DNA from 3 places in the Streptomyces sp. NPDC052043 genome. Region 2 is predicted to be linked to each of the others. Evidence: riboswitches for the same ligand, from Rfam matches in the RefSeq annotation. Region 2 holds a riboswitch; each other region holds the start of a gene.
What was found. A riboswitch is a leader RNA that binds a small molecule or an ion and turns the genes downstream of it on or off. The one in region 2 is predicted to bind cyclic di-AMP.
Positions count from the first base shown of each region.

Region 1: it holds a riboswitch for cyclic di-AMP, as region 2 does, so the genes downstream of both, ACIHCX_RS05240 (M23 family metallopeptidase) here and ACIHCX_RS19085 (M23 family metallopeptidase) in region 2, are expected to answer to the same signal.
Region 3: it holds a riboswitch for cyclic di-AMP, as region 2 does, so the genes downstream of both, ACIHCX_RS25105 (transglycosylase SLT domain-containing protein) here and ACIHCX_RS19085 (M23 family metallopeptidase) in region 2, are expected to answer to the same signal.

Region 1 covers NZ_JBIUBT010000002.1:101,921-111,681, forward strand. The annotation lists gene ACIHCX_RS05225 (DNA topoisomerase (ATP-hydrolyzing) subunit A) at 1-768, opposite strand, end outside; gene ACIHCX_RS05230 (M16 family metallopeptidase) at 1,090-2,463, shown strand; gene ACIHCX_RS05235 (M16 family metallopeptidase) at 2,460-3,848, shown strand; cyclic di-AMP (ydaO/yuaA leader) riboswitch at 4,084-4,241, shown strand; gene ACIHCX_RS05240 (M23 family metallopeptidase) at 4,254-5,009, shown strand; gene ACIHCX_RS05245 (HPr family phosphocarrier protein) at 5,086-5,367, opposite strand; gene ACIHCX_RS05250 (GNAT family N-acetyltransferase) at 5,543-8,905, shown strand; gene ACIHCX_RS05255 (AsnC family transcriptional regulator) at 9,011-9,761, opposite strand, start outside.
Region 2 covers NZ_JBIUBT010000006.1:469,019-478,779, reverse strand. The annotation lists gene lhgO (L-2-hydroxyglutarate oxidase) at 1-963, shown strand, start outside; gene trmB (tRNA (guanosine(46)-N7)-methyltransferase TrmB) at 1,032-1,874, shown strand; gene ACIHCX_RS19095 (PrsW family intramembrane metalloprotease) at 1,894-3,270, shown strand; gene ACIHCX_RS19090 (aldo/keto reductase) at 3,302-4,246, opposite strand; gene ACIHCX_RS19085 (M23 family metallopeptidase) at 4,384-5,439, opposite strand; cyclic di-AMP (ydaO/yuaA leader) riboswitch at 5,451-5,608, opposite strand; tRNA gene ACIHCX_RS19080 (tRNA-Met) at 5,858-5,931, opposite strand; gene ACIHCX_RS19075 (dihydrofolate reductase family protein) at 6,032-7,162, opposite strand; gene ACIHCX_RS19070 (APC family permease) at 7,307-9,145, opposite strand; gene ACIHCX_RS19065 (DUF4118 domain-containing protein) at 9,292-9,761, shown strand, end outside.
Region 3 covers NZ_JBIUBT010000010.1:196,260-206,020, reverse strand. The annotation lists gene ACIHCX_RS25125 (M56 family metallopeptidase) at 1-173, opposite strand, end outside; gene fahA (fumarylacetoacetase) at 358-1,569, opposite strand; gene ACIHCX_RS25115 (ATP-grasp domain-containing protein) at 1,784-3,091, shown strand; gene ACIHCX_RS25110 (HAD family hydrolase) at 3,187-3,990, shown strand; gene ACIHCX_RS25105 (transglycosylase SLT domain-containing protein) at 4,018-4,518, opposite strand; cyclic di-AMP (ydaO/yuaA leader) riboswitch at 4,524-4,711, opposite strand; gene ACIHCX_RS25100 (polyprenyl synthetase family protein) at 5,196-6,206, shown strand; gene ACIHCX_RS25095 (outer membrane lipoprotein carrier protein LolA) at 6,535-7,761, shown strand; gene ACIHCX_RS25090 (ABC transporter ATP-binding protein) at 7,794-8,738, shown strand; gene ACIHCX_RS25085 (ABC transporter permease) at 8,725-9,621, shown strand; gene ACIHCX_RS25080 (DUF6668 family protein) at 9,642-9,761, opposite strand, start outside.

The DNA.
Region 1 (9,761 bases), on a different contig from region 2:
CGCGCGGATCTTGAAGGTGCCGCGGCCGTTCTCGTAGGCGTCCCTGATCCCGGACAGACCGACGATCCGGCCACCGGTGGGCAGGTCGGGGCCCGGGACGTGCCGCATCAGGGCGTCCAGGTCCGCGTTCGGGTGGCGGATCAGATGGCGGGCGGCCGCGATGACCTCGTTGAGGTTGTGCGGGGGCATGTTCGTGGCCATGCCGACGGCGATGCCCGAGGCCCCGTTCACCAGCAGGTTCGGGAAGGCGGCCGGCAGCGCCACCGGCTCCTGCTCCTGGCCGTCGTAGTTGGGGGCGAAGTCGACGGTGTCCTCGTCGATGGACTCCGTCATCAGGCCCGTGGCCTCGGCCATCCGGCACTCGGTGTACCGCATGGCGGCCGGCGGGTCGTCGTTGCCCAGCGAGCCGAAGTTGCCGTGGCCGTCGACCAGGGGGACGCGCATCGAGAAGGGCTGGGTCAGACGCACCAGGGCGTCGTAGATCGACGCGTCGCCGTGCGGGTGCAGCTTGCCCATGACCTCGCCGACGACGCGGGCGCACTTCACGTAGCCGCGGTCGGGACGCAGGCCCATCTCGTTCATCTGGTAGACGATGCGGCGGTGCACCGGCTTGAGTCCGTCCCGGGCGTCCGGCAACGCGCGGGAGTAGATGACCGAGTACGCGTACTCGAGGAAGGAGCCCTGCATCTCGTCGACGACGTCGATGTCGAGGATTCTCTCCTCGTACGAGTCGTCGGGCGGCGGGGTCTTCGTGCTGCGGCGGGCCATCGCTGCCGGCTCCTTGCTGAAGCGTGACGGGATCTGACGCCGACCATTGTGGACCGCCCGGCTGACAACCCGGACCACGCCCCGTCCCCACAGGGCGCGTTCCGGGGTCCCGTCCGGCCTCCGGGCCGCCCTCCCGCCCGTCCGCGCCCGTCCTCGCGACCCGTCCCGCTCCCGGGTGCCGCCGGGGCGCGTCGCTTTCCGTCTCGCTCTCGGCGTACGGACCGTGGGAACTTCGCCAGGGGTCCACACGCTTGCATACAGTGGCAGGACCGGCAGGAAAAGGGCGGTTCGCAGACCGCCACCGCGATCGAAGGGACGTACATGCCCAAGGGTCACACGGCCGCAGCCGAAGCAGGATCCGGCGGCCTGACAGCGACCGAGCACCGGCTGGCCAACGGCCTGCGCGTGGTGCTCTCCGAGGACCACCTGACCCCGGTCGCGGCGGTGTGCCTCTGGTACGACGTCGGCTCGCGCCACGAGGTCAAGGGACGCACCGGCCTGGCTCACCTTTTCGAGCACCTGATGTTCCAGGGCTCCGCCCAGGTCAAGGGCAACGGCCACTTCGAGCTGGTGCAGGGCGCGGGCGGCTCGCTCAACGGCACCACCAGCTTCGAGCGCACCAACTACTTCGAGACCATGCCCGCCCACCAGCTGGAGCTCGCCCTCTGGCTGGAGGCCGACCGCATGGGCTCCCTGCTCGCGGCGCTGGACGACGAGTCCATGGAGAACCAGCGCGACGTCGTCAAGAACGAGCGCCGCCAGCGCTACGACAACGTCCCCTACGGCACCGCCTTCGAGCGGCTGACCGCCCTCGCCTACCCGGAGGGCCACCCGTACCACCACACGCCGATCGGGTCCATGGCGGACCTGGACGCGGCCACCCTGGAGGACGCGCGCGCGTTCTTCCGCACGTACTACGCGCCGAACAACGCCGTCCTGTCGGTCGTCGGCGACATCGACCCGGAGCAGACGCTCGCCTGGGTCGAGAAGTACTTCGGCTCCATCGCGTCCCACGACGGCAAGCCCGAGCCCCGCGACGGCTCCCTGCCCGAGGTCATCGGCGGGCAGCTGCGCGAGGTCGTCGAGGAGGAGGTCCCGGCCCGCGCCCTGATGGCCGCCTACCGGCTGCCGCACGACGGCACGCGCGCGTCCGACGCGGCCGACCTGGCGCTCACCATCCTCGGTGGCGGCGAGTCCTCCCGGCTCTACAACCGGCTGGTGCGCCGCGACCGTACGGCCGTCGCGGCCGGCTTCGGACTGCTGCGGCTGGCCGGCGCGCCCTCCCTGGGCTGGCTGGACGTGAAGACCTCCGGCGACGTCGAGGTCCCCGTCATCGAGTCGGCCATCGACGAGGAGCTCGCCCGGTTCGCCGAACAGGGCCCGACGGCCGAGGAGATGGAGCGCGCCCAGGCCCAGCTGGAGCGCGAGTGGCTGGACCGCCTCGGTACGGTCGCCGGCCGCGCCGACGAACTGTGCCGCTACGCCGTCCTGTTCGGCGACCCGCAGCTCGCCCTGACCGCCGTCAAGCGCGTCCTGGAGGTGACGCCCGAGGAGGTTCAGGAGGTCGCCAAGTCCCGTCTGCGCCCCGACAACCGCGCGGTGCTCGTCTACGAGCCGACCACCGCCGACGCGCAGGACGACGCCCAGGACGCGGACGCCGCGGCCACCGACGAGACCGAGGAGGCGGCGAAGTGACCGAGCTCGCCACGATGGAGTTCCACCCCCAGCCCCGGGCCGGCGCGGCCAAGCCGTGGGCGTTCCCCGCACCCGAGCGCGGGACGCTGGACAACGGCCTGACGGTGCTGCGCTGTCACCGCCCCGGCCAGCAGGTCGTCGCCGTCGAGGTGCTCCTTGACGCACCCCTGGACGCGGAGCCGGCCAGTCTGGACGGCGTCGCCACGATCATGGCGCGGGCCTTCTCCGAGGGCACCGACCAGCACTCCGCCGAGGAGTTCGCCGCCGAGCTGGAGCGCGCCGGTGCCACCCTCGACGCGCACGCCGACCACCCCGGCGTACGGCTGAGCCTGGAAGTCCCGGCCTCCCGCCTGGCCAAGGGTCTCGGCCTGCTGTCCGACGCCCTCAGGGCGCCGGCGTTCGCCGACTCCGAGGTCGAGCGGCTGGTGCGCAACCGGCTCGACGAGATCCCGCACGAGCTGGCCAACCCGGCCCGCCGCGCCGCCAAGGAGCTGTCCAAGGAGCTCTTCCCGGCCGACGCGCGCATGTCGCGTCCGCGCCAGGGCACCGAGGAGACGGTCGGCGCCATCGACGCGGCGGCCGTGCGCGCCTTCTACGACCGGCACGTGCGCCCGGCCACGGCCACCGCCGTGGTCGTCGGCGACCTCACCGGCGTCGACCTCGACGAGCTGCTGAGCCGGACCCTGGGCGCCTGGACCGCCTTGCCCGCCAAGCCGCGGCCCGTGCCGCCGGTGACCGCCGACGACACCGGCCGTGTGGTCATCGTGGACCGGCCCGGCGCCGTCCAGACGCAGTTGCTCATCGGGCGGATCGGTCCCGACCGGCACGACCGCGTGTGGCCCGCCCAGGTGCTCGGCACCTACTGCCTCGGCGGCACCCTCACCTCCCGCCTGGACCGCGTCCTGCGCGAGGAGAAGGGATACACCTACGGGGTGCGGGCGTTCGGTCAGGTGCTGCGGTCGGCCCCCGACGGGTCGGGCGCCGCGATGCTTGCCATCAGCGGCTCGGTCGACACCCCGAACACCGGCCCGGCCCTGGACGACCTGTTCACGGTGTTGCGCAAGCTCGCCGCGGAGGGCCTCACCGACGCCGAGCGGGACGTCGCTGTGCAGAACCTCGTCGGTGTGGCGCCGCTGAAGTACGAGACGGCGGCCGCCGTGGCCGGCACGCTGGCCGACCAGGTCGAGCAGCACCTGCCCGACGACTACCAGGCGACGCTCTACCAGCAGCTCGCCGCGACCGGCACGGTGGAGGCCACCGCGGCCGTCGTCAACGCGTTCCCGGTGGACCGTCTGGTGACGGTCCTCGTCGGTGACGCGGCGCAGATCAAGGAGCCCGTCGAGGCCCTGGGCGTCGGCCGGGTCGTCGTCGTCGCGGCCGAGTAGAGGCCCGCCTCGCCGCCGCCGAGCGCGGCGAGGGGCACACGCGCGCACAGGGCCCTGGTGACCGAAGCGTCACCAGGGCCCTGTGTTGTCCTGGTGTTGTCCGAATTGAGGGGGAGATCGCCTGTCTGCCCTGTGGTGTGCGCTACAAAACATCTGATCCGTTTGGGGATTGAAAGCGGCCCCGTCTAGCGTCGGTCCGGCTGTTCGTCGGGCAGTGCGCCGCGTCCGCGGCACCGGACAGTCATCGCCGAGTCCCCGTACGGCGCGAGCCAGGGGAGCCGGGGACCCACCGTCCCTGGGGTGAATCGGCCGTCAGCGCGACGCGCGGCGCCGTAGGAGACCTTCCTGCTCCGAACCCGTCAGCTAACCCGGTAGGCGACAGGGAAGGAAAGGACCCACGTCTCCATGGCGTTCACCCGTGCCGCCGGGAAGCACCGACGGCCGAGCCGGATGCACCGCACCACCGCCCGCGCGGCGGGCGTCGCGGCCCTGGCCACCACCGGTGTCATCGGCACCCTCGCCGCCCCGGCCCTCGCCGCGGACGTTCCCGCCCTCGAGGACACCGGCCTCACCCCGGTCGTCACCCTGGGCGACAGCGTCGCCGAGAAGATCGAGGCCCAGGCCGTCGCCCAGCACCGGGCCGCCGCGCGCAAGCAGGCCGAGGCGGTCGCGCGCAAGAAGGCCGCGGAGGGGGCGGCGAAGGAGCGCGAGGCCAAGGCCCGCGCCGCCCGCGAGGCCGAGCGCAAGCGCCTCAACGCCTTCGTGACGCCGATCCTCGACTCCTACATATCGACCGGCTACCGGGTCGGTGGCTCCCTCTGGTCCTCCGGCACCCACACCGGTGTCGACTTCCACGCCGCGAGCGGCACCCCCGTGCACGCGGTCGGCCTCGGCACCGTCGTCGACGCCGGCTGGGGCGGGGCGTACGGCAACCAGGTCGTGATCAGGATGGCCGACGGCATGTACACCCAGTACGGGCACCTGTCGTCCATCGCGGTCTCCGTGGGCCAGCGGGTCGTCCCCGGCCAGCGGATCGGCCTGTCCGGCGCGACCGGCAACGTCACCGGACCGCACCTGCACTTCGAGGCCCGTACGACCCCGGACTACGGCTCCGACGTCGACCCCGTGGCCTACCTCCGCAAGCACGGCGTCCACGTCTGATTCCCTGCGCCGACGCGGCGAAGCCGTGCCGCCCGGACGGGGCGGCACGGCTTCGGTGCTTCACCGGTCCTGCCGGTCAGACCGTCTCGGGAAGCTCCTCGAGCCCCTCGGCGACCAGCTTGGCCAGCCGGTCCAGCGCGGCGTCCGCGCCGTCGGCGTCGGAGGCCAGGACGATCTCCTCGCCGCCCTCGGCGCCGAGGCCGAGCACGGCCAGCATGGAGGCCGCGTTGACGGGCGTGCCGTCGGCCTTGGCGATCGTCACGGGGATGCCTGCGGCCGTGGCGGCCCGGACGAAGATGGAGGCGGGGCGGGCGTGGAGACCCTCGGCCCAGCCGACGTTGACGCGGCGCTCAGCCATGTGTTGCTGCCCTTCAGGTGATCAGGGTTGTCTAGACCAGTTTTCCATATGTGGAACAGGTCCGGAGCGGCGCGTGCGCCGCTCCGGGTGGCATCGGACCGCGGCCTCGGTCCGATGGGTGTCCTCCACAGACTGCCTCGCGCCGCTGTCGGACGCGAGCCGTACGCTGGGGCGCATGCAGACCTCGCCGGACCGGCACGCGTACCCCGCCCACTGGGAGGCCGACGTGGTGCTGCGCGACGGCGGCACCGCGAGGATCCGCCCCATCACCGCCGACGACGCCGACCATCTGGTCAGCTTCTACGAACAGGTGTCGGACGAGTCCAAGTATTACCGCTTCTTCGCGCCCTACCCGCGTCTGTCCGCGAAGGACGTCCACCGCTTCACGCACCACGACTTCGTGGATCGGGTGGGACTCGCGGCCACGGTCGGCGGCGAGTTCATCGCCACCGTACGCTACGACCGCGTCGGCGTGGACGGCATGCCCGCCTCGGCGCCCTCCGACGAGGCCGAGGTCGCCTTCCTGGTGCAGGACGCCCACCAGGGACGCGGGGTCGCCTCCGCGCTCCTGGAGCACATCGCGGCCGTCGCCCGCGAGCGTGGCATCCGCCGCTTCACCGCCGAGGTGCTTCCGGCCAACACCAAGATGATCAAGGTGTTCACGGACGCCGGGTACACCCAGAAGCGCAGCTTCGAGGACGGCGTCGTACGCCTGGAGTTCGACATCGAGCCGACCGACCGCTCGCTGGCCGTGCAGCGCGCACGGGAGCAGCGGGCCGAGGGCCGGTCGGTACGGCGGCTCCTGGCGCCCGGCTCGGTCGCCGTCATCGGCGTGGGCCGCGCGCGCGGCGGCGTGGGCCGCGGCATCCTCGACAACATCCGCGACGCCGGGTTCACGGGCCGGCTGCACGCCGTGAACCGGGCCTTCGGCGAGGACCGCGAGGAGATCGACGGGGTGCCCGCCCACCGCTCGGTGCGGGACATCGACGGGCCCGTGGACCTCGCCGTCGTCGCCGTGCCGGCCGAGCACGTCCCGGACGCCGTCGCCGAGTGCGGCGAGCACGGCGTGCAGGGCCTCGTCGTGATCTCCGCGGGCTACGCGGAGAGCGGCCCCGAGGGACGTGAGCGGCAGCGCGCGCTCGTGCGACAGGCGCGGACGTACGGCATGCGGATCATCGGGCCCAACACCTTCGGGATCATCAACACCTCGCCGGACGTCCGGCTGAACGCCTCCCTCGCCCCCGAGCTGCCGCGGCCCGGCCGCATCGGTCTGTTCGCCCAGTCCGGGGCCATCGGCATCGCGCTGCTGTCCCGGCTGCACCGGCGCGGCGGCGGGGTCACCGGGGTCACGGGCGTGTCGACCTTCGTGTCCGCCGGCAACAGGGCGGACGTCTCCGGCAACGACGTCATGCAGTTCTGGTACGACGACCCCGACACTGACGTCGCCCTGATGTACCTGGAGTCCATCGGCAACCCGCGCAAGTTCACCCGCCTGGCCCGGCGCACGGCGGCGGTGAAGCCGCTGGTCGTGGTGCAGAGCGCGGGCTCCGCCCCGCAGGGGCACGCGGTACGGGCGACGCGGCTGCCGCACGCGACGGTGTCCGCGCTGCTGCGGCAGGCCGGTGTGATCCGGGTCGATACCATCACCGAACTGGTCGACACCGGCCTGCTGCTCGCCCGGCAGCCGCTGCCGCCGGGGCCGCGCGTGGCGATCCTCGGCAACTCCGAGTCGCTGGGCGTGCTGACCTACGACCGCTGTCTCGCGGAGGGGCTGCGCCCCCAGCCGCCGCGGGACCTGACGACGGGGGCCTCGGCGGAGGACTTCCGGATCGCGTTGTCCCGGGCGCTCGCCGACGAGACCACCGACGCGGTGGTCGTCACGCTGATACCGGCGCTGGGGGAGGGGGCCGCCGAGAACGCCGCCCTGGCCGAGGCGCTGCGCTCGGCCGCGCAGGAGGTGCCAGGCAAGCCGGTCCTGGTCGTGCACGTCGAGTTCGGCGGGCTGGCGGAGGCCCTGTCCGCCGCCACCAGCACCGCCCCGCCGCCCGGCCCGGGACCCCAGCCGGGAGCGACCCCCCTGCTCCCACCGCCGACGACCCCCCGGCCCACCCCGTCTTCCCCGTCCTCCCCGGCCGGCCCGGGCCACCGGGCGAGCGCGGCTTCCCCTGCGGGCCCTGAGCCCGGCGCGGGACCGCGGGCGGGCGCGGGCCTCGGGCCGGAGCCGACCCACCAGGTGGACGCGGCCTCCCTGGCCGACCCGAACCCGGAGACCGGCACGGGCCCGAAGGCAGGCACAGGACCGCAGCGAGGTCCGGAGCACACCGGTGTTCCTGGTCATGCTGCTGGTCCGGAACGCACCGGTGTTCGTGGTCATGCCTCCGGTCCGGAGCACACCGGTGTTCCTGGTCGTGCTGCTGGTCCGGAGCACACCGGCGTTGCTGGTCATGCCCCCGGTCCGGAGCACGCCCGCGTTCCTGGCCACGCCCCCGGTTCCGGCCATGTCCGCGGCCAGGGCCGCGTCTCCGGTCACGGCCAGGCCTTCGGCGCGGGATCGCAGCCGGGTCCCGGCCCCCGGCGACCGGCCCCCGCCGTGTCCGAAAGGGCCGCGGCCACGGGCGCGGGACCCGCGTCCGTGGTGCCGTCCGGTGCGGCGCCCGAGCCGGTTCGCACCGGGACGCGTCTGGTCACCGCCTATCCCGCCGCCGAGCGCGCGGTGCGGGCCCTCGCCGAGGCGGTCCGGTACGGCCAGTGGCGCAGGGAGGCCGCGAACCCGGGCAAGGTGCCGGAGTACGAGGACATCGACGAGAAGGGCGCCGCCACGTTCATCGGCGGACTGCTCGAGCGCGGGCAGGGCCTCACGCTCGGCACGGAGGAGACCTGCGAGCTGCTCGGCCGGTACGGCATCCACGTGCGCCGGGCCCTGCCCGCCCCCACCCCCGACGCCGCCGCGGAAGCCGCCCGCGCCCTCGGCTACCCCGTCGCCCTGAAGGCCACCGCCCCGCACCTGCGGCACCGCGCCGACCTCGGCGGCGTACGCCTCGACCTCACAGACGAGGAGCAACTTCGCCGCTCCTACGCGGAGTTGACCGACCTCTTCGGCAAGCCCCAGGAGCTGCGGCCGGTGGTGCAGGCGATGGCACCCCGAGGGGTCGACACCGTCGTGCGCGCGGTCATCGACCCCGCGGCCGGCGCGGTGCTCTCCTTCGGGCTCGCCGGGGTCGCCTCCCAGCTGCTCGGCGACATGGCGCACCGGCTGATCCCGGTCACCGACCGCGAGGCCACCTCCCTGATCCGCTCCATCCGCACGGCCCCCCTGCTCTTCGGCTGGCGCGGCTCGGCCCCGGTCGACACGCCCGCGTTGCAGGAGCTGCTGCTGCGCGTGTCACGGCTGGTCCACGACCACCCGGAGGTCGTCGCCGTCACCCTGGAGCCGGTCGTCGTCGCCCCGCACGGGCTGAGCGTCCTCGACGCCTCCGTACGCCTGGCACCCCCGCCCGCCCGCGACGACCTCGGCCCGCGCACGCTCCCGGTGTACTGAGCACCCTCGCCCGCCCAGCGGATCGGCCACGGGGGTCCGGTCTCACGGGGAACTTTCGGTCAGCCGGGTGCCGTTCCGCTACGGTCCGCGGAACCGGTGCGCGCCCTACCAGGGCCGCATGGGCCGCGTTCCCGTGCGCCGCCCGTCCCCGTCGAGCAGGTGCCCCATCCGCTTGACCGTCCGCAGCCCGACGATCCGGTCGGTGATCATGAGGGAGGGGAGCCGGGCGCAGAGCGCGGTTTCGCGGTGCTGGATCTCCCCGATGTCGCGCAGCCAGTACGTGGCGAGGACGGCCGAAGTCCCGGTGACGGCGGCGACGAGACGGCATTCGGGCAGGGGCGCCAGCGTTCGGTGAAGGGTGTTCAGGTCGCGGGCGGGGACCCGGCCGCGAAAGGTGACGGACACAGGCAGTCCCGTCAGCCGCGGGGCCATGTCGCAGCGGAAGACGAGCACGCCCGAGTCGGTGAGACGGCGCAGCCTGCGGCGGACGGTCGCGGCGCTGGTGTCCGTGCGCTCGGCCAGCACGGCGAGCCCCAGACGGCCGTCGCACACCAGAAGATCGAGAAGAGCATGGTCGAGGTGGTCCAGTTCCGCGGAGGGATCCGCCTCACGGACACCACCGACGGCAGGTCCGAGCGCGCTCAGTTGCGCGGAATCGAGGGAGTGCAGCCGCCAACGGCTCCCCTCCGCGTACAGCGAGGTGGCGAAGAGGCATTCCGTCGCGCTCACCCCGGGCAGTACCTCCAGGCGCTCGGTGAGGAAGCGGGTCAGCGAGCGCATGTCCGGGGTCAGCACGTCGAGCAGCAGATCGACGCTGCCGGGCGCGGTGAGCTCCACGGTGACGACCTCCTCGAAG
Region 2 (9,761 bases):
TGCGCGGAGCACGGCATCGCGCACGAGGTGACCGGCAAGCTGATCGTGGCGACCGGACGGGAGGAGCTGCCCCGGCTGCACGCACTGGTGCAGCGCGGCCGGGAGAACGGCATCCCGGTGCGCGAACTGGGCCCCGCGCAGATCGAGGAGTACGAGCCGCAGGTGCGCGGGCTGGCCGCGATCCACGTGGGGACGACGGGGATCTGCGACTTCGCGGCGGTGGCCCGGCAGCTGGCCCAGGCGTCCGGCGCGGAGATCCGGTACGGGGCCCGGGTGGTGCGGGTGGACCGGCGGCCCGAGCGGGGGGTGGCCGTCCTGACCGGGAGCGGTGACGTCGTCCGCGCGCGCGTGCTGGTCAACTGCGCGGGGCTGTACTGCGACGAGGTGGCGCGGCTGACCGGGGACGAGCCCGGCGTGCGGATCGTCCCGTTCCGCGGGGAGTACTACGAGCTGACGCGACCGGAACTGGTGCGGGGGCTGGTGTATCCGGTGCCCGATCCGGCGTTCCCCTTCCTCGGTGTGCATCTCACCCGCGGAATCGACGGCGGCGTGCACGTCGGGCCCAACGCGGTTCCGGCGCTGGCCCGCGAGGGCTACGGATGGGGGGTCGTACGGCCGCGGGAGCTGGCGGGGACGCTGGGCTGGCCCGGGTCGTGGCGGATCGCCCGCCGGCACTGGCGGTACGGCGCGGGCGAGCTGCGCCGGTCGGTGTCGAAGGCCGCCTTCACGCGGGCGGTGCGCCGGCTGGTGCCCGTGGTGCGGGAGGAGGACCTGGTGCCGGCCGCCGCCGGAGTGCGGGCGCAGGCCGTCCTGCGGGACGGCACGCTGGTGGACGACTTCCTGGTCCGGGAGGGCCCCCGGGCGGTGCACGTGCTCAACGCGCCCAGCCCCGCGGCGACCGCCTCGCTGCCGATCGGACGCGAGGTGGCGCGGCGTGCCCTGTCCGCGCTGGCGTCGACGTGAACGGCGTGCGCGGCCCTGTCCGCCTCGACGGCCGGTTCGTGTCGGTCCCCCGTAAAATCGTTCCCACTGTGACTGACTCGCTGAACACCCCCCAGGCTCCCGCCCCCGGTGAGCTGCCCCGGCACACGCCGGGCGTGTCCGTGCGGCACACCCGGGCCAAGGGCGAGCCGCGTTTCCCCGACGGGCCCGTCGCCGATCCGGCCGGCTCGCACTTCGAGCGGCGGATCCGCAGCTTCCAGCCGCGCCGGAGCCGGGTGACCGCGGGACAGGCGGACGCGTTGCAGCGGCTGTGGCCCAGCCGGGGTCTGGACATCGACGGACAGCGGGTGATCGACCTCGCCGAGCTGTTCGGGAACACGCACCGGGTCGTGCTGGAGATCGGCTTCGGCATGGGCGAGGCCACCGCCCGGATGGCGGCCGAGGACCCGGACACCAACATCCTCGCCGTCGACGTGCACACCCCGGGCCAGGGCAACCTGCTGAGCCTCGCCGACCAGCACGGCCTCGGCAACGTCCGCGTCGGCAACGGCGACGCCATCATCCTGCTGCGCGAGATGCTCGCCCCCGACAGCCTCGACGGGCTGCGCGTCTACTTCCCCGACCCCTGGCCGAAGAAGCGGCACCACAAGCGGCGGCTGATCCAGCCGGAGTTCCTGACGCTGGCCGCCGCCCGGCTCAGGCCCGGGGCGATCGTGCACTGCGCGACGGACTGGGAGCCGTACGCGCAGCAGATGCTCGACGTGCTGACCGCGCACCCGGACTTCGAGAACACCCGGGCCGACGGCGGTTTCGCGCCGCGTCCCGACTTCCGGCCGCTGACCCGTTTCGAGGGCCAGGGACTGGAGAAGGGCCATGTGGTGAACGACCTGCTCTTCCGTCGCGTGCCACACGAAAACCAGCATCCACAGTGACCTCGTGAGGGCCGATGCCGTGGCCGCCTGCCCCCCGTACCCGACACCTCCCGGTGCCCCCGGCGGCACCTCCCGCCACGCGCACTGGTGGCAGCGGCGATGGGTCCGGTACGGCGCCCTCGTCACCCTGCTCGCCCTCTCCGGGCTCGTCATCCTCGCCCTCGTGCGCCGGCAGACCGGCACCGAGGGGTTCCTCGTCGGGCTCGGTCTCGCGGTACTGCCCGTACCGCTGCTGACGGCCGCCTTCCGCTGGCTGGACCGGGTCGAGCCCGCCCCCTGGCGGAACCTGGTGTTCGCCTTCGCCTGGGGCGCCTGCGCGGCGGCCCTGATCGCGATCGTCGCCAACAGTTTCGCCACCCACTGGATCGCCACGGCGACCGCCGACCCCGCGGGCGCGGACACCCTGGGCGCGACCGTGATAGCGCCGGTCGTGGAGGAGTCCGCGAAGGCCGCCGCCGTCCTGCTGGTCTTCCTCTTCCGCAGGCGCGACTTCACCGGCGTCGTCGACGGGGTCGTCATCGCCGGGGTGACCGCGACCGGCTTCGCGTTCACCGAGAACATCCTCTACCTCGGCAACGCCTTCGGCGCCGACCAGCTCACCGGTGACCGGGGCATCGCCTCCGTCACCGCGGCGACCTTCTTCGTCCGCGTCGTCATGTCGCCGTTCGCGCACCCGATGTTCACCGTGCTCACCGGCATCGGCTTCGGCATCGCCGCGACGTCCGGGGGCCGTCGGCTGCGGCGCCTGCTGCCGCCGCCGGCCGGGCTGCTGCTCGCGATGGGCATGCACGCCCTGTGGAACGGCTCGGCGACCTTCGGCGAGTACGGCTTCCTCGCGGTGTACGCCGCCATCATGGTGCCCGCGTTCGGCCTGCTGACCTGGCTGGTCGTCTGGACCCGGCAGCGCGAGCTGAGGACCGTGCGCGAGGAGCTGCCCGCGTACACCGCCGCCGGCTGGCTCACCCCGGCCGAACCGTTCGCCCTGGCCTCCATGCGGGCGCGCAGGCTGGCCCGCGAGCACGCCCGGCGCCACCTCGGCAGGCAGGCGGCGCGGACGGTCGCCCAGTACGAGGTGTACGCGACCCAGCTGGCCTGCCTCCGGCACCGGGGGCGCCGGGGACGGGCCGGGGCCGACTTCGCCGTACGGGAGCGGGAGCTGCTGCGCGAGCTGTGGCGCAGGCGGGAGGTGGCGCAGCCCGCGCTGGACCACGCGGCCAGGATGACCACGCCCATGGCCGCGCCACCCTGGCCCGGGTACGGGGTGTACGGCGTGTACGGGGTGCACCCGCGGCCGCTGGGGCACGGGTCGTACGGGCCGCCGTACGGACCGGCGACGCCGTACCCCGCGCACCTGACGCCGTCCCCCGCGTACAACCCGTACCGGACACAGCCGTAGCGCCGGCTGTTCCGTCCCGGGGGACGGGGAGCTACGCCGACGCCCGCGTCAGCTTTCCGAGCTCCTCGTCCGTGAGCCGCAGCTCGGCGACCCCGAGCAGTGCCGGGAGCTGTTCCACCGTCCGCGCCGAGGCGATCGGGGCGGCCACCGTCGGCTGTGCGGCGAGCCAGGCCAGGGCCACCGTGGCGACCTCGGCGTCATGGGCCCGTGCGACCTCGTCCAGGGCCGCGAGGACGTTGCGGCCCCGCTCGGTCTCGAGGTGCTTGGCCGCGCCCTGCGCCCGCGCGCTGTCCACCGTCGTACCGGGCCGGTACTTGCCGGTCAGGAAGCCGGAGGCGAGCGCGAAGTACGGGACGGCGGCCAGGCCGGACCGCTCGGCGACGTTCTGGAGCCCGCCTTCGTAGGTGTCGCGCGAGACCAGGTTGTAGTGCGGCTGGAGCGCCACGTACCGGGCCAGACCCTCGCGCTCGGAGAGGTCCAGGGACTCCTGGAGGCGCTCGGCGGAGATGTTGGAGGCGGCGATGTGCCGCACCTTGCCCGCCCTGACCAGCTCGTCGAGCGCGCCGATGATCTCCTCGACGGGGACGTCCGGCCGGTCGAAGTGCGTGTAGTAAAGGTCGATGTGGTCCGTACCCAGGCGCCGGAGGGAGGCGTCGGCCGCGGCCTTGATGTTGGCGGCGCTCAGCCCCTGGTAGTCGGGGTGCTGGCTGACCTTGGTGGCGATGACGACGTCGGAGCGATTGCCGCGCTCCTTGAGCCACCTGCCGATGATCGTCTCGGACTCGCCGCCGTGGTTGCCCTCGATCCACGCGGAGTAGGAGTCGGCGGTGTCGACGAAGTTGCCTCCGGCGGCCGTGTAGGCGTCGAGGACGGCGAAGGACTGCTCCTGGCCGGCGGTCCAGCCGAAGACGTTGCCGCCGAGGGCGAGCGGGAAGACCTCGAGATCGGACGAACCCAGTTTGCGTAGAGAAGTCATGTGCAACATCAACAACCGCGCCGGAGCGGCCCATTCCTCACCGGGCCGCGTCCGGCCGCAAAAGTTGCGCAAACCGGCCTCACGGTCTCGTCAGGGGTGAGACCGGTCCGCGTACGTCGCGGGGTGGGGCGTGTGCGTCAGGGGGTGAGGCCCTTGTCGCGCAGCCACACCCCGGGGTCGATGCCGGTGGCGTCGCCGCCCGGGTGGACCTCCAGGTGCAGGTGGGGCCCGGTGACGTTGCCGGTGGCGCCCACGCGGCCGATCACGTCGCCCGTGTTGACCTGCTGGCCGACGCTGACGTTGATCGACGACTGGTGGCAGTACCAGAGCTCGGTGCCGTCGTCGAGGGTGAGGATCGTGCGGTAGCCGTAGGCGCCGGCCCAGCCGGCCTCGGTGATGGTGCCGGTGTGGATCGCCTTGAGCAGGGTGCCCGTGGGCGCCGCGAAGTCGAGGCCGGTGTGGTAGCCGGAGGACCACATGGAGCCGGCCTGACCGAAGGTGGAGGTGATCGTGTACGAGGAGGTGGGCAGCGTGTACTGCTTGGCCAGCTCGGCCAGCCGCGCCTCCTCGGCCTTCCGCTTGGCTTCCTCGGCCTTCCGCTTGGCCTCCTCCTCCGCCTTCTGCTTCGCGGCGGTGGCCTTGGCCTCGGCCTCCTCGGCCGCCTTCGAGGCGGCCTGGGCTGCCTCCTTGGTGGCGGCGGCCTCGGCGTCCGCCTGGGCCTTGGCCTCGATCTGGACCTGCTGCTGCTCGGCCTGCGCCATGATCCGGTTGCGCAGCACCTCGCCGGCGTCCGCGGTCCCGCCCTCGGCCTCGGCGGTGGTCACGCCGACGCTGCTGAGCGCGGTCGACGAGCCCTCGGGGGCGTCGGAGGAGTGGTCGAACAGGGAGCCCACGGAGGGCAGATCGGGCAGCGAGATGGACACCGGCGGCTTGGCGCTGTTGGCGCTGGCCATGCCGCCCGCGCCGACGGCGGCGATGACACCGACGCCGAGAACGGTGGAGCTGCGGGCGAGTCCGCCGCCGCGCTGCTTGGCGACGCGGTGCCGGCCGCGCACGGGACGGACGGAATCCGCGGTGGGGTTCCACTCCTCCCAGGGGCCCTCGTCGGCGCGGCGGCTGTCGTAGCCGAAGGTCTCTCCGTACTGCCGGCTCGGCGTGAACGGGGCTTCCGGAGCAGGCGGGTTGGACGCCACGAAGGCGTACTCCTTTCCTTCCGTCTCGCCTACCGGGTTAGCTGACGGGTTCGGAGCGGGAAGGTCTCCTACGCGCGTAAACAAGCCATGCGAAACACGGCAGTTACGCCCGATTCACCCCAAGTTAGTGGTTCCCCGGTTCCCTTGCGGGATTCGGCGTGCGCGCACGGAGCCGCCTCTTGTGACGGCTGGGACGACCGTGCTGCGTTATCGAACGTTAATAGACCCGGGGCCTGTATTCCAAGCCGTTCGGCTTGATCGCTCCACCTCGCGGCCCGACCTTATGGTCCATGAGCACCGAAAACCGGACGAGTTGACTCCACATACGGGAGAGTCCGCGCCTGTGCCGGAGAACCCGCACGTCCGCCAAACACTCAGGGCCGGAATCCATTGATCAGATTCCGGCCCTGAGTTTCAGTAGCGGGGACAGGATTTGAACCTGCGACCTCTGGGTTATGAGCCCAGCGAGCTACCGAGCTGCTCCACCCCGCGTCGTTGTGTCACCAGTATATGCCATCCGCGGGGCTGCTCGCACCCAGCTCACTTCCACGCCGTCCGTCACCCGGTTCCCGGCCGTGCGACGAGGTCCCGCTCAGCCGAGCAGATGCCGGTTCGGTTCCCTGGCCCGTTCCTCGAACTCCGGCACCACGACGACGTCCGCGCCCCCGGCCGCCAGCACCCCGGTCCCGTCGGCACCCTCGACGAACGTGTCCGGCTCCCGCCACGCCGTCACCACCCGTCGCACCCCGGCGTCCAGAATCAGCCGGGCGCACGGACGCGGCCGGGAGGCGCGGCGGGCGCACGGCTCCAGGCTGCTGTACACCGTGGCCTCCGGCAGTCGCGGATCCGCCGGGTCGACCTTGGCCAGGGCCGCCTCCTCGGCGTGCACGACCGGGTCGCCCCCCTCCCGCGAGTACCCGCGGGCGAGTTCGGTCCCGTCGGCGGCGACCACCACGGCGCCCACGCTGAACGCCGTCCTGGACGGCGGGCAGTGGGCCGCCAGTTCGCAGGCGATCCGGAGCCAGTGCCGGTCGGCCGGGGCGGCGCGGCCGGCGGGGCCGGGGGCGGTGGGTTCGTAGCGCACGAGGACGACGTCCTCGATGGTCCGCGTCTCCACCAGCCGCAGCCGCCCGCCCTGGTAGCCCCCGGGCCCGAACAGCCGGGGCGCGCCGGGGTCCCCCACGAACAGGGGGGCGAGCACGAGCTGCACCTCGTCCGCGAGCCGCTGCTGGAGCAGCTGTGTGTGGATCGTCCCGCCGCCCTCGACCATGAGCCGGCGCACCCCGCGTACGTCGTGCAGGTGCTCGAGCAGCCGGGGCCAGCCGAGTTCGGCGCCCAGCGGCACGACGTCGGCGGCCAGGCCCGCGCGTCGCAGCCGCAGCGCGCCCTCGTCGGTCGTGTAGAGGACCTTCTCGCCGCCGGTGTGCCAGAAGGGCGCCCGGGGGTCCAGCTCGCCGGAGGCGCTGACCGCGACCTTCAGCGGGTACTCCGGCTTCCCGGCGGCGCGACGGGCGGCCCGCCGTTCGGGCGAGTTCACCAGCAGCCGCGGGTTGTCCGCCCGCAGGGTGCCGGCGCCGATCAGGATCGCGTCGGCCGACGCCCGTACCTCGTCGACCCGGTCGAAGTCGGCGGGGCTGGAGAGCAGCAGGCGCTCGGGGCCGGTGTCGTCCAGGTAGCCGTCGAGCGAGACGGCGGCGGACAGCAGGACGTACGGGTGGGGCATCGACGCCCTCTCTCTCGACGGCGGACTCGCTTCCAGTCTGACCGACACCGCCGATCGGAGACGGGGCACCACCGTGGCGGAGCCGCGCACACGACGCGGGCGGGCCGCGCACCGGTCGGTGCGGGGCAGTGGTCTCGGCGATGGTCAGTGCTCGAGGTGGACGCGGAACCGCAGCCGGCAGATGACGGCGTCGGTGTGGCGGCGCACGGCGCGGTCCAGGACGACGCCGCGCTGGTTCTGCAGAAGCCGCTGCCAGGGCCTGGGCAGATGCATCTCCGGGATGAGGACCACCATCCGGTCCTGCCGCTCCTGGGCGGACAGCGCGCGCAGATGGTCGACGACGGGCCGGGTCAGGGACCGGGTGCGGCTGTGCAGCACGGTGAGGGGGACACCGGGCTGCCAGGCGTTCCAGGCGGCGTGAACCTCGTCGGCGGAAGGGGCGTCGCGGTCCTCGGGGTGCACGACGGTGACGGCCCGGACGTCGTCGCCCAGGGACAGCGCGACGCTGAGGGCCTCGCTGGTGAGCAGGTTGACGGCGCCGACGGGAACGACGACGACCGTGTGGCGCGGCTCGGGCCGTGCGGGGACTTCGCCGAGGTGCAGGGCCGCGCCGATACGCCGGTACGTGCGGTGCACCGACTCGAACACGGTCACCAGGACGGCGACCGCGGCGAAGACCAGCCAGCCGCCCTCGTGGAACTTCGCGACCAGTTCGATGACCAGGGCCGCGAGCGTCAGCAGTGCCCCGAGGCCGTTGACGGCCGCCCTCCGCCACCATCCGGGACCGTGGTCCAGGTGCCAGTGCCGGACCATGCCGGCCTGGGAGAGGGTGAAGCCGATGAACACGCCGATGGCGAAGACCGGCACCAGCTTCTGGGTGTCGCCCTGGGCCACGACCAGCAGGACCAGGGCGGCGGCGGCGAGCACGACGACGCCGTAGCGGTAGACCTGCCGGTCGGCGCGCAGCCCGAAGACGTGCGGCACATGGTTGTCGCGGGCCAGCAGGGAGGTCAGGACGGGCATGCCGCCGAAGGAGGTGTTGGCCGCGAGGGCGAGCAGCGTCATGGTGGCGAACTGCACGACGTAGAACCCGGCGTTGTGGCCCAGGGACGCCTCGGTGAGCTGCGCCAGGACGGTCTTGGTGCCGCTCGGTGCGACGTGGAACCTGCCGATGAGCAACGACAGCCCGATGAGCATGGCCCCGAGCAGCGCGCCGAGCGCGACCTCGGTGCGCTGCGCCCGCCGGACCCTCGGGGTGCGGAAGGTGGGGACGGCGTTCGCGATGGCCTCCACTCCGGTGAGTGCCGAGCAGCCGGAGGCGAACGCCCGCAACAGCAGCAGGACTCCGACCGCGGAGACGGTCGGGGCCGCCGGATGGACGGGCGGGACCGCCGGCGTGCGGCGCACCAGCCCGGCCACGATGACCGCGGCGATCGCCGCGATGAACACCACGGTGGGAGCGAACATCACCTTGGCGGACTCGGCGACCCCGTAGAGGTTGACCGCCGTGATCAGCCCCAGCACGATCACGCACAACACCACCCGGTCGCCGTACAGGACGGGGAAGGCGGAGGTGAGCGCGGCCACGCCGGCGGAGACCGACACGGCCACGTTCAGCACGTAGTCGATGATCAGCGAGGCGGCGGCGACCAGGCTGAGCCGCCGGCCCAGATGGCGCCCCGCGACCGCGTACGCGCCGCCCCCGTTCGGGAACGCGGCGATCACCTGCCGGTAGGAGAACGTCAGCGCCGCCAGCAGCACCACGATCGCCAGCGTGACCGGCAGGGTGAAACCGAGGCCCCGGCTGCCGGCCGTCGCCAGCACCACCACGATCGCCTCCGGCCCGTAGGCCACCGAGGCGAGCGCGTCCAGGGACAGCGCGGCCAGCCCCTGCGGCACCGTCAGCCGGTCCCTCTCCTGCCGTCTCCCCACGACCCGCCCGGCGGTGCGACCCCGATCCGCGCCCTCGGCACTCGCACCCACGGCTCCACCGTCCTCACGTCGCCTTCGGAACTCCGGAGGCAGGATCCCCCGCAAACCACCGAATACAGCGCAAGAGAGCTGTTAAAGGTCACCCGGGGCCGCTCGCGTCCTGCTACACCGGAAGAGGCAGGCAGGAGGTGCCCACGATGACCGACCACCTCGCCAGAGGGCCCGTTGCGATCGTCATCGCCCTCGTGGCTCCGCTCGCGGTCAGCGCGGTGCTGCTGCCCTTCCGCGCGGGTCTGCCCAACACCGTCGTCGCCCTCGCCCTCGTCGTGGTCGTGGTGGCGACGGCGGCCCTCGGACACCGGCCGGCCGGTGTCCTCGCCGCCGTGTCCGCGGCCGTCTGGTTCGACTTCTTCTTCACCGCCCCCTACGAGCGGCTCACGATCGCGGGCACCGCCGACATCACCACCGCCGTCGTGCTGCTCGCCGTCGCACTGACCGTCTCCCAACTGGCGGCCCGCGCCCGGCGCCTGGAAGTCGTCACCATCACCGACGCCGGCTACCTCGCCCAGATCCACCACGCGGCCCAGCTGGCCCGGGAGGCGACCTCACCCGACGCGGTGGTGGAGGTCGTGCGCGCACAACTCGTCGGCCTGCTCCATCTGCGCGG
Region 3 (9,761 bases), on a different contig from region 2:
CCCAGCACGAGCCCCGCGAGGCAGCACAACAGGACGGTGGCGACCAGGCACTGCCACACCCACAGCGCGACGACGGGCTCCCGTTCGGGCCACCACGCCCGGGCCAGTGTGCGGGGAACCGGCACGGCGAGCGTCAGCGCGACGGCGCTCAGCAGGAGCAGGCAGGCGGTCATGCCTCGGACTCCGGATCCTCGTCGGAGGTGGGCGGGTGTCGGGGTCGTGCGGTGATGCGTGCTGTGCGGCCGGCCGGCGCGTGGAGCGCGCACGGCCTGCCGCCAGTATGACGGCCGCGGACACCGGGAGTCAGGGTCCGCGACCATCAATTTCCCTGCGAGGCAAGGGCCGCAGGACCTTGACTCAGCCCGACACGACCCGCCCCGTCACCTCCCCGAGCCCCACCCGGGCGCCGTCCGCGCCCGGCGCCCAGGCCGAGAGCGTCACCACGTCGCCGTCCTCCAGGAACGCCCGCTTGCCGTCCGGGAGTTCCAGGGGCTCTTGGCCGTTCCAGGTCAGCTCGAGCAGCGAGCCGCGCTCACGCTCGGACGATCCGCTCACCGTGCCCGAGCCGTACAGGTCGCCCGTGCGCAGGGAGGCGCCGTTGACCGTCATGTGGGCGAGCTGCTGCGCGGCCGTCCAGTACATGGTGGAGAAGGGCGGCTCGGACACCACATGGCCGTTGATCGCGACGGAGATCCGCAGGTCGTAACCGCCGGGCTCGTCCGCGGAGTCGTCGAGGTAGGGCAGCAGCGGGTGCGTGCGCCGCGGCGGGGCCACCCGCGCCTCCTCCAGCGCGTCCAGCGGAGTGATCCACGCCGACACCGACGTGGCGAAGGACTTGCCGAGGAACGGCCCGAGCGGGACGTACTCCCAGGCCTGGATGTCGCGCGCCGACCAGTCGTTCAGGAGGCACAGCCCGAAGACGTGCTCGCGGAAGTCACCGAGCGCGACCGGCTGTCCGAGCCGCGAGGGCACGCCCACCACGAAGCCGACCTCCGCCTCGATGTCCAGCCGGACCGAGGGGCCGAACACCGGCGCGGGGTCCGTGGGGGCCTTCCGCTGGCCCGACGGGCGCACCACGTCCGTGCCGGAGACCACCACCGTGCCGGAGCGGCCGTGGTAGCCGATCGGCAGGTGCTTCCAGTTGGGAGTCAGCGAGTCCTCGGCGTCCGGGCGGAAGATCCGGCCCACGTTCCGGGCGTGGTTCTCCGAGGCGTAGAAGTCCACGTAGTCCGCGACCTCGAAGGGGAGGTGCAGGGTCACCGAGGACAGCGGGTGCAGGAAGGGGGCGACGGTCTCCCGGTGGGCCGGCTCCGTCAGCCACGAGGTCAGCGCGCGCCGCACGTCGGACCACGCGGCGCGGCCCGCGGCCAGCAGCGGGTTCAGGTTCGGCTGCGCGAGCAGGCCGGCGTGGGGAGTACCGAGCGCCCGCGCCGCCGCCCCCGCGTCGAGCACGTGGTCGCCGAGCCGGACGCCCACGGTCCTCTCCGTCGACCCGGCGCGGGAGAAGACGCCGTAGGGAAGGTTGTGCGGACCGAAGGGGTCGCCCTCGGGGACCTCGAAGGGGGGCATGGGTGCTGCCTTCCTTTCCCGAATTCCATGTGATCGGGCCACACGTTACGGGGGCGTCCCATGTCTTGGGCAGGGCCTAAAGAGTTTGCAATGCCCGAATTGGTCTTGTGGGAGGGGGTAATTCCGGCTTAGCGTCCTCTGAGGACGCGGACGGGGTGGGTCCGCTCCATAGGGGGGACACGTGGGGGGACCCGTGGCCAGGAATGCCGTCAGTGTGCCTTTCCGGGCCGACCGTGAGGTCCCCGGCCTGATCGTGAAGTTCGGCGACTACCCGCTGCACCACGGCGGGGTGGGCGCGATCCGCAGCCTCGGCCGCCTGGGCGTGCCCATGTACGCGATCACCGAGGACGCCTACACGCCGGCGGCCTCCTCCCGTTATCTCAAACGCGCGTTCGTCTGGCCGACCAGGGGCACCGAGGGCGCGGACCGTCTGGTGGAGGGCCTGCTGCGGATCGGCCGCCGCATCGGCCGGCCCACCGTCCTGGTGCCCACCGACGAGGAGGCCGCGGTCCTGATCGCCGAGCACCAGGACGCGCTCCGGGGCCCCTTCCTCTTCCCGCCCGTCGCCCCCTGCCTGCCGCGCCGTCTGGCCAGCAAGCAGGGCCTGCACGAACTGTGCGTGGAACACGGCATCCCGAGCCCCGCGGCCGCCTTCCCGCAGTCGTACGACGACATCGTGGCGTTCGCCGAGAAGACCCGCTTCCCGGTGGTGGCCAAGAACCGCGAGGCGTTCGTGCGGCGCAGCAGCCCCGCGGTGAACGGCACCACGAGGATCAACACCCGCGAAGGCCTGCTGGCCCTGGCCCGCGACTGGGGCGAGCGGCCCGGCGTGATCCTCCAGGAGTACCTGCCGCGGGAGGAGGCCGAGGACTGGATCGTGCACGCCTACTTCGACCGGAACTCCAGCCCGCTGGCGATGTTCACCGGTGTCAAGGTCCGCTCCTGGCCGCCGCACGCGGGTATGACGGCGAACGCGTACGTCGTCGACAACCCGGAACTCGCCGACCTCGCCGCACGGTTCATCAAGCAGATCGGCTTCACCGGCATCGTCGACCTCGACCTGCGTTTCGACCGGCGCGACGGGCAGTACAAGCTCCTCGACTTCAATCCGCGGATGGGCGCGCAGTTCCGGCTCTTCGAGAGCGGGGCGGGCGTGGACGTCGTACGGGCCATGCACCTCGACCTGACCGGCCGCCCCGTTCCGGAGGGCGGGCAGCGCGCCGGCCACCGGTACGTCGTGGAGAACATCGACCTGCCCGCCCTCCTCGCCTACCGTCGCAGCGGCTACACGACGCCGCACGCGCCGGCGAGGGCGAGCGGCACGGAGCTGGCCTGGTTCGCGGGGGACGACCCGTTGCCGTTCGTCACGATGCTCGCGCGCTTCGTGCGGCCGGGCGCCCGGCACCTCTATCAGCTGTGGCGGACCAACCGCCGCGGCGGCACGACGGCCGGCCGGCCGGCCCGCGGCGACGCACGGCCGAGCGCCACCTCGCCGGTCACGCTCAAGCGCCCTCATCAGTAAGGGAGTTGGAGGGGACGGAGCCGGGAAAACGGTGACCACCGCGGTGGTCCGGCTCCGGTCGAGTCGGCGGGCCGGGGCATCCGTATTCTCTGATCATGGCCGCCCTCGCATTCGACCTCATCGCCACCGACCTGGACGGAACGCTGCTGCGCGGCGACGACACCGTCTCCGAGCGGTCCCTCACCGCGCTCGCGAGGGCGGCGGCCGCCGGTGCCCGGCACCTCGTGGTGACCGGACGGCCGGCGCCGAGGGTGCGGGAACTGCTCGGCGTCCTCGGCACCACGGGACTCGCGGTGTGCGGTCAGGGCGCACAGCTCTACGACGCCGGCAGCGACCGCCTGCTGTGGTCGGTCACCCTGGACCGGGAACAGGCCGAGACCGCGCTCGGCAAGATCGAGGCGGAGGTGGGGGAGGTGTACGCCGCGGTCGACCAGGACGGGGCCGAGGGGCTCACGCTCATCGAGCCGGGGTATCTCATGCCGCACCCGGCGCTGCCCGCCGTACGGGTCGAACGGCGCGACGACCTGTGGCGCGCGCCCATCAGCAAGGTGCTGCTGCGCCACCCGGTGCTGTCCGACGACGAGCTGGCGGCGGCGGCCCGCGGTGCGGTGGGCTCCCTCGCCACCGTCACCATGTCGGGACCCGGGACCGTCGAACTCCAACCCTGCGGCATCACCAAGGCGACCGGACTGGCGCTGGCCGCCGAACACCTGGGACTGGGCCGCGAGAGCGCCCTCGCCTTCGGCGACATGCCCAACGACATCCCGATGTTCCGGTGGGCCGCCCGGGGGGTCGCCATGGCCAACGCCCACCCCGAGCTCAAGGCGGTGGCCGACGAGGTCACGACGTCGAACGAGGACGACGGCATCGCCGTCGTCCTCGAACGATTGCTTGGCTAGCCGGTGTGTGGGCCGGCAGCGGACCTGTCAGTAGGCGCTGTAGACGTTGTCCATCGTGCCGTACCGCTTGGCCGCGTAGTTGCAGGCGGCCGTGATGTTGGCGACCGGGTCGTAGATGTCCCACGACGTGCCGTTCACGTGGTAGGCCCTGAAGGTCGGGTCGATGACCTGGAGCAGGCCCTTGGACGGGATGCCCTTGGCCGCGTTGGAGTCCCAGAGGTTGATGGCCCGCGGGTTGCCGGAGGACTCGCGGATGATGTTGCGGTAGATGCCGTTGTAGGAGCCCGGGATGCCCTTCTCGGCCATGACCTGGAGGGAGGCCCGGATCCAGCCGTCGAGGTTGTTCGGGTAGCCGAGGTTCGAGGCCGTCTTGAGGGTGGTCGCGTTGGACGAGACCGGGGTCGCGGCGGACGCGGTCGTCGCGCCGAGCAGCGGCACGGCGAGGACTGCTGCGCCGGTGCCGGTGACGGCGAGGGCGCGAACGAGGCGGGCGGTACGGGTGGAGCGGCGCTGGCCGTTTGCAGGCATGGGGGTGTTCCTCTCCGTCGCCTGCGAGGTGAGCTGTCGGGTTCGGGCGGGGAGGTGCCCGGCCGCGCCCCGAAGGGCGCGGCTTCACCCCGAGCCGTTCCGGCGCGGCGTACGACGTAGGACGTACGAGCCCGGCCCGGCGACTTACCTGGGTCCCCCGCTCCTGCCATGGTTCGTTCGGTCGTTGGGGTTACGGGCGGCGGCAGGATTCGGCGTTCCGCCCGATGGCCGGGAACGTATGCGAGACCAGATGTCCCGAACAAGTGCCGGAATCACACATCGCCCTATTTGACCTTGGTCCGGCGTGTATGTGGTGCTTGATCCTTTGTGGCTGCCAGGGTTCAACTCGGCTGTGCGTAAAGGGAATGTGAAGGAGTGCGAGGGGTGGCGTGAACGGAGGGCGGCGTGACCCAACTCACGGGGTGGGCGCCTGACGGGCAATTACCACTAAAGAGAATTGAAACCCTAATAGGGGCAAATCGGACCGCATGGGTGAGCGCGGAGGGAGCCGTGGGGCGGGTGCGTGACGGTGGTCACGTCGGGTGATGTGGCCTGACCCGTATAGGTGGGCGATATCGGTGATCGAAACGTGACCGGATACGCTGACTTGAGTGAGGGCAGCGACCTATCGACAAACCGTGTAATCCCAGCAGACACCAGCAGACAGGAGACCCCTCGTGACCGTCGTCGGGCCATTCGGGCTGACCGTGCGGGACCAGGCTCTCGAAGCCGATGTCCAGGCCGGATTGGCGGCTGTCGAGGAAGGGCTGCTCGAAGCCACCAAGAGTGAGGTCCCGTTCATCACGGGGGCCGCCCAGCACCTCGTCAGGGCTGGTGGGAAGCGGTTCCGGCCGCTGCTCGTGATGCTCGCGTCCCAGTTCGGGGACCGGTACGCGCCGGGGATCGTGCCGTCGGCCGTGGTGGTGGAGCTGACCCACCTGGCGACCCTCTATCACGACGACGTGATGGACGAGGCCGCCGTGCGCCGCGGGGTGGCCAGCGCCAACACCCGCTGGGGCAACTCCGTCGCGGTCCTGACCGGCGACTTCCTGTTCGCCCGGGCCTCGCAGATCCTCGCCGATCTCGGCCCGGAGGCCGTGCGGGTGCAGGCCGTGGCGTTCGAGCGGCTGGTCACCGGGCAGATCCTGGAGACCGCCGGGCCGCAGGACGGCCGGGACCCGGTCGACCACTACCTGGACGTGCTGGGCGGCAAGACCGGATCGCTGGTGGCGGTGTCGTGCCGGTTCGGCGCGATGATGTCCGGCGCCGACGAGACGGTCGTGGACGTGCTGACGCAGTACGGCGAGCGGCTGGGCGTCGCCTTCCAGCTGGCGGACGACGTCCTGGACATCGCCTCCGACTCGCGTGAGTCGGGCAAGACGCCCGGCACCGATCTGCGCGAGGGCATCGCCACGCTGCCGGTGCTGCGGCTGCGCGAGCGCGCGGCCCGGCTGGGGCTGCCCGAGGACACCGCCCTGTGCGAGCTGCTGGACTCCGACCTGACCGACGACGCGCGGCACGCTCAGGCGCTGGCGGCGCTGCGGGTGCACCCGGCACTGGAGCAGGCCCGCCGGGACACCGTGCGCTACGCCGAGGAGGCGCGGGCCGCGCTGGCGCCGCTGCGGGAGTGCGACGCGAAGGCCGCGCTGCTCCAGCTCTGCGACGCGGTGGTGCACCGGGCCGGCTGACGCCTGTCCGGCTCCGCGACCTCACCGGACACCCCCGCCGGACACCCCCGCCGGACACCCCCGCCGGGCGGCCCCCGCCGGGCGGCCCCTTCGAGCGGCGCTCTCCACCCTGACCCCTACGGGGTGGGGGAGGCGTCGCCCTTCGCGTGTCATACCGCAGGCGTACACGGAGTTGGCTCCGCGGTCTGACGCTTTCACCCGGCCGATTTGGTCAGATGGACACCACGGACCACACACCACTCCTCACCGATCTGGGTGAGAATGGCGGCTGAGGGTGACATCCCCGTGCAGAAGGACAGCCGCCGCCGAAGACGGAGGTAGGGCACACATGGCACCGAACGGATCCGAAGCCGACGACCTGCGCGCGGGGCGCCGCAAGGCCGCGCGCTACGTCGTCCCGGTCACGGTGGTGGGGGTGGCGGCGGCGACCATCGGGCTCGTCCCGGCACTCGCCGCGTCCGGCGACCCCGACCTGCCGAAGATCAGCGCACAGCAACTCATAGAGAAAATCGCCCAGTCGGACGTCCAGCACCTGTCCGGCACCGTCAAGGTCAGCACGGACCTCGGCCTGCCGAACCTCGGCGGCCTGGAGAGCGGCCTGGCCTCCGGCGCGGCCAGGGGTGGTGACGGTTCGTCGGCTGACCCGGCGTCAAAGCTGCCCGAGCTGGCCTCCGGCACGCACACCCTGCGCGTCGCGTCCGACGGCGAGGACCGGCAGAAGGTCTCGCTGATCGAGAGCGCCGCCGAGTACAGCCTCATCCACAACGGCAAGGACGTCTGGGGCTACGACAGCAAGTCGAACGAGGTCTTCCACAGCACCGCGGGCGACAGCGCCGGCAAGCACCGGGGCGAGGCCCCCGCCACGCCCAAGAACTTCGCCGACGAGGCCCTGAAGTCGGTCGACGACACCACCTCGGTGAAGGTCGACGGCACCGCGCAGGTCGCCGGACGCGACGCCTACAGGCTGGTCATCGAGCCGAAGCACGCCTCCGGCACCACGGTCGGCGTGATCAGCATCGCGGTGGACGCCAAGACCGGGCTGCCGCTGAAGTTCACGCTCACCCCGGCGAGCGGCGGCGCCGCCGTGCTGGACGCGGGCTTCACCCGGATCAGCTTCGCCAAGCCGGCCGCCTCGACCTTCGACTTCACCCCGCCCAAGGGCGCGAAGATCACCGAGGGGAAGGACGCGGACAAGGCCGCCAGGAAGGACGCCGGAAAGGACAGCGGGCGGAAGACCGGCCCGGGCCGCCCGTTCCACGAGCCCGGTACGCAGGAGAAGGGCCTGGCCGAGAACGGTCCGAAGGTCCTCGGCAAGGGCTGGAACTCCATCGCCGTGTTCGACACCGGCACCAAGGGCGGCGTCCCGTCGTCCGCCGGCAAGGGCGACCTGAGCGGGTTCCTCGACTCGCTCGGCGACCAGGTCAGCGGCACGTTCGGCAAGGGCACGGTCTTCTCCACCCGCCTGGTCAACGCCCTGATCACGGACAACGGCAAGGTGTACGTCGGTGCCGTCACCAAGGACACGCTGGTGAAGGCGGCGAACGCCGGGAAGTAAGGACCGACGGGCACGAGGGATCGGGGGAGCCGATGGACGAAGAGGACGACGGCGTCATCCAGACGCGGGGGCTCACCAAGCGCTACCGCGGCGGACAGCTCGCCGTCGACGGCCTCGACCTGACCGTCCCGGCGGGCAGCGTCTTCGGCTTCCTCGGCCCGAACGGCTCGGGCAAGACCACCACCATCCGCATGCTGATGGGACTCATCGAGCCCACGTCCGGCACGGCGCGGGTACTGGGGCGCCCCATGCCCCGGTCCTCGCGCACCGTGCTCCCACACGTCGGCGCGCTCATCGAGGGCCCGGCCCTGTACGGCTTCCTCTCCGGCCGGGACAATCTGCTGCGCTACGACGCCGCCGACCCGACCGCCGACCCCCGCACCCGGCGCCGCCGGGTCGCGGCCGCCCTGGACCGGGTGGGCCTGACGGCCGCGGCGGGCAAGAAGGCCAAGGCCTACTCCCTGGGCATGAAACAGCGTCTGGGCCTGGCCGCCGCGCTGCTCCAGCCGCGCAGACTGCTCGTCCTGGACGAGCCGACCAACGGTCTCGACCCGCAGGGCATGCGGGAGATCCGCTCCCTGGTCCGGGAGTTGGCGTCCGACGGGACGACCGTGTTCCTCTCCTCCCATCTGCTGGACGAGATCGAGCAGGTGTGCAGCCATGCGGCGGTCATGGCGCAGGGGCGGCTGATCACCCAGGGCGCCGTGGCGGAGCTGGCCGCGGGAGCGCGCGGCCGGCTGGTGGTGACCACGCCCGACACGGGGGAGGCGGCCCGCGTGCTGAAGGAGCAGGGCGCCGGCGACGTCGTCGTGGGCGAGGGCCGGGTGACCGGCGACCCCCCGGAGCGCGACCTCGCCGACGTGAACGCCGCGCTGGTGACGGCGGGCGTGCGCGTCCGCGGCTTCGGGGTCGAACGGGCCTCGCTGGAGGACGCGTTCGTGGCACTCACGGGGGAGGGTTTCGATGTCGCGGGCTGAGGTCTCGCCGGGGCGGACCGCGGACGGGGCCGTCCGCGCCCCCGGTCCGCTGTGGACCTTCGGACTGCTGCGCAGCGAGCTGGTGACCACCTTCCGGCGCTGGCGCACTCTCGCGCTGCTGGGCGTGCTGGCCGGTGTGCCGGTCCTGGTCGGGGTGGCCGTCAGGATCGAGACGCGGGACGGTTCGTCGGTCGGCGGCGGGGGCGGCGAGGGACCGGCGTTCATCGCGCAGGTCACCAACAACGGACTGTTCCTGGTCTTCACCGCACTGGCCGCCACCCTGCCGTTCTTCCTGCCGATGGCCGTGGGCGTGATCGCGGGTGACGCCGTCGCCGGGGAGGCGAACGCGGGCACCCTGCGCTATCTGCTGGTCGCCCCCGCCGGCCGCACCCGCCTGCTGCTCGCCAAGTACGCCACGACGATGGCCTTCTGCCTGGTCGCCACCCTCGTGGTCGCCGTCTCGGCGCTCCTCGTGGGCGCGTTGCTGTTCCCCCTGGGCGATCTGACGACCATCTCCGGCACGCGGATCAGCTTCGCCGACGGACTGGGCCGGGCGGTGCTGATCGCCCTCGTCGTCGCCGCTTCCCTGATCGGCCTCGCCGCACTCGGCCTGTTCGTCTCGACGCTGACCAACAGCGGGATCGCGGCGATGGCCACGACCGTGGGCCTGCTGATCACCGTTCAGATCGTGGACCAGATCCCCCAGCTGCACGCGATCCAGCCGTACCTCTTCCCCCACTACTGGCTGTCCTTCGCCGACCTCATGCGCGAGCCGGTCTACTGGGACGGCCTGCTGAAGAACCTGGAGTTGCAGGCCCTGTACGCGGCGGTGTTCGGCTCGGCGGCGTGGGCGCGGTTCACGGCGAAGGACATCACGGCCTAGGGGCTGCCCGCGCCAGGGGGTCAGGGGTCGCCCGCGCGGGTCCTCCCCACCCCGGTGAGACGGGCCAGTGGTTCGCTCTCCCGCGGCGGCGCCCCGCTCAGGTCGCCCACCCGCCAGGCCTCCGTCCACGGGACGCGGTA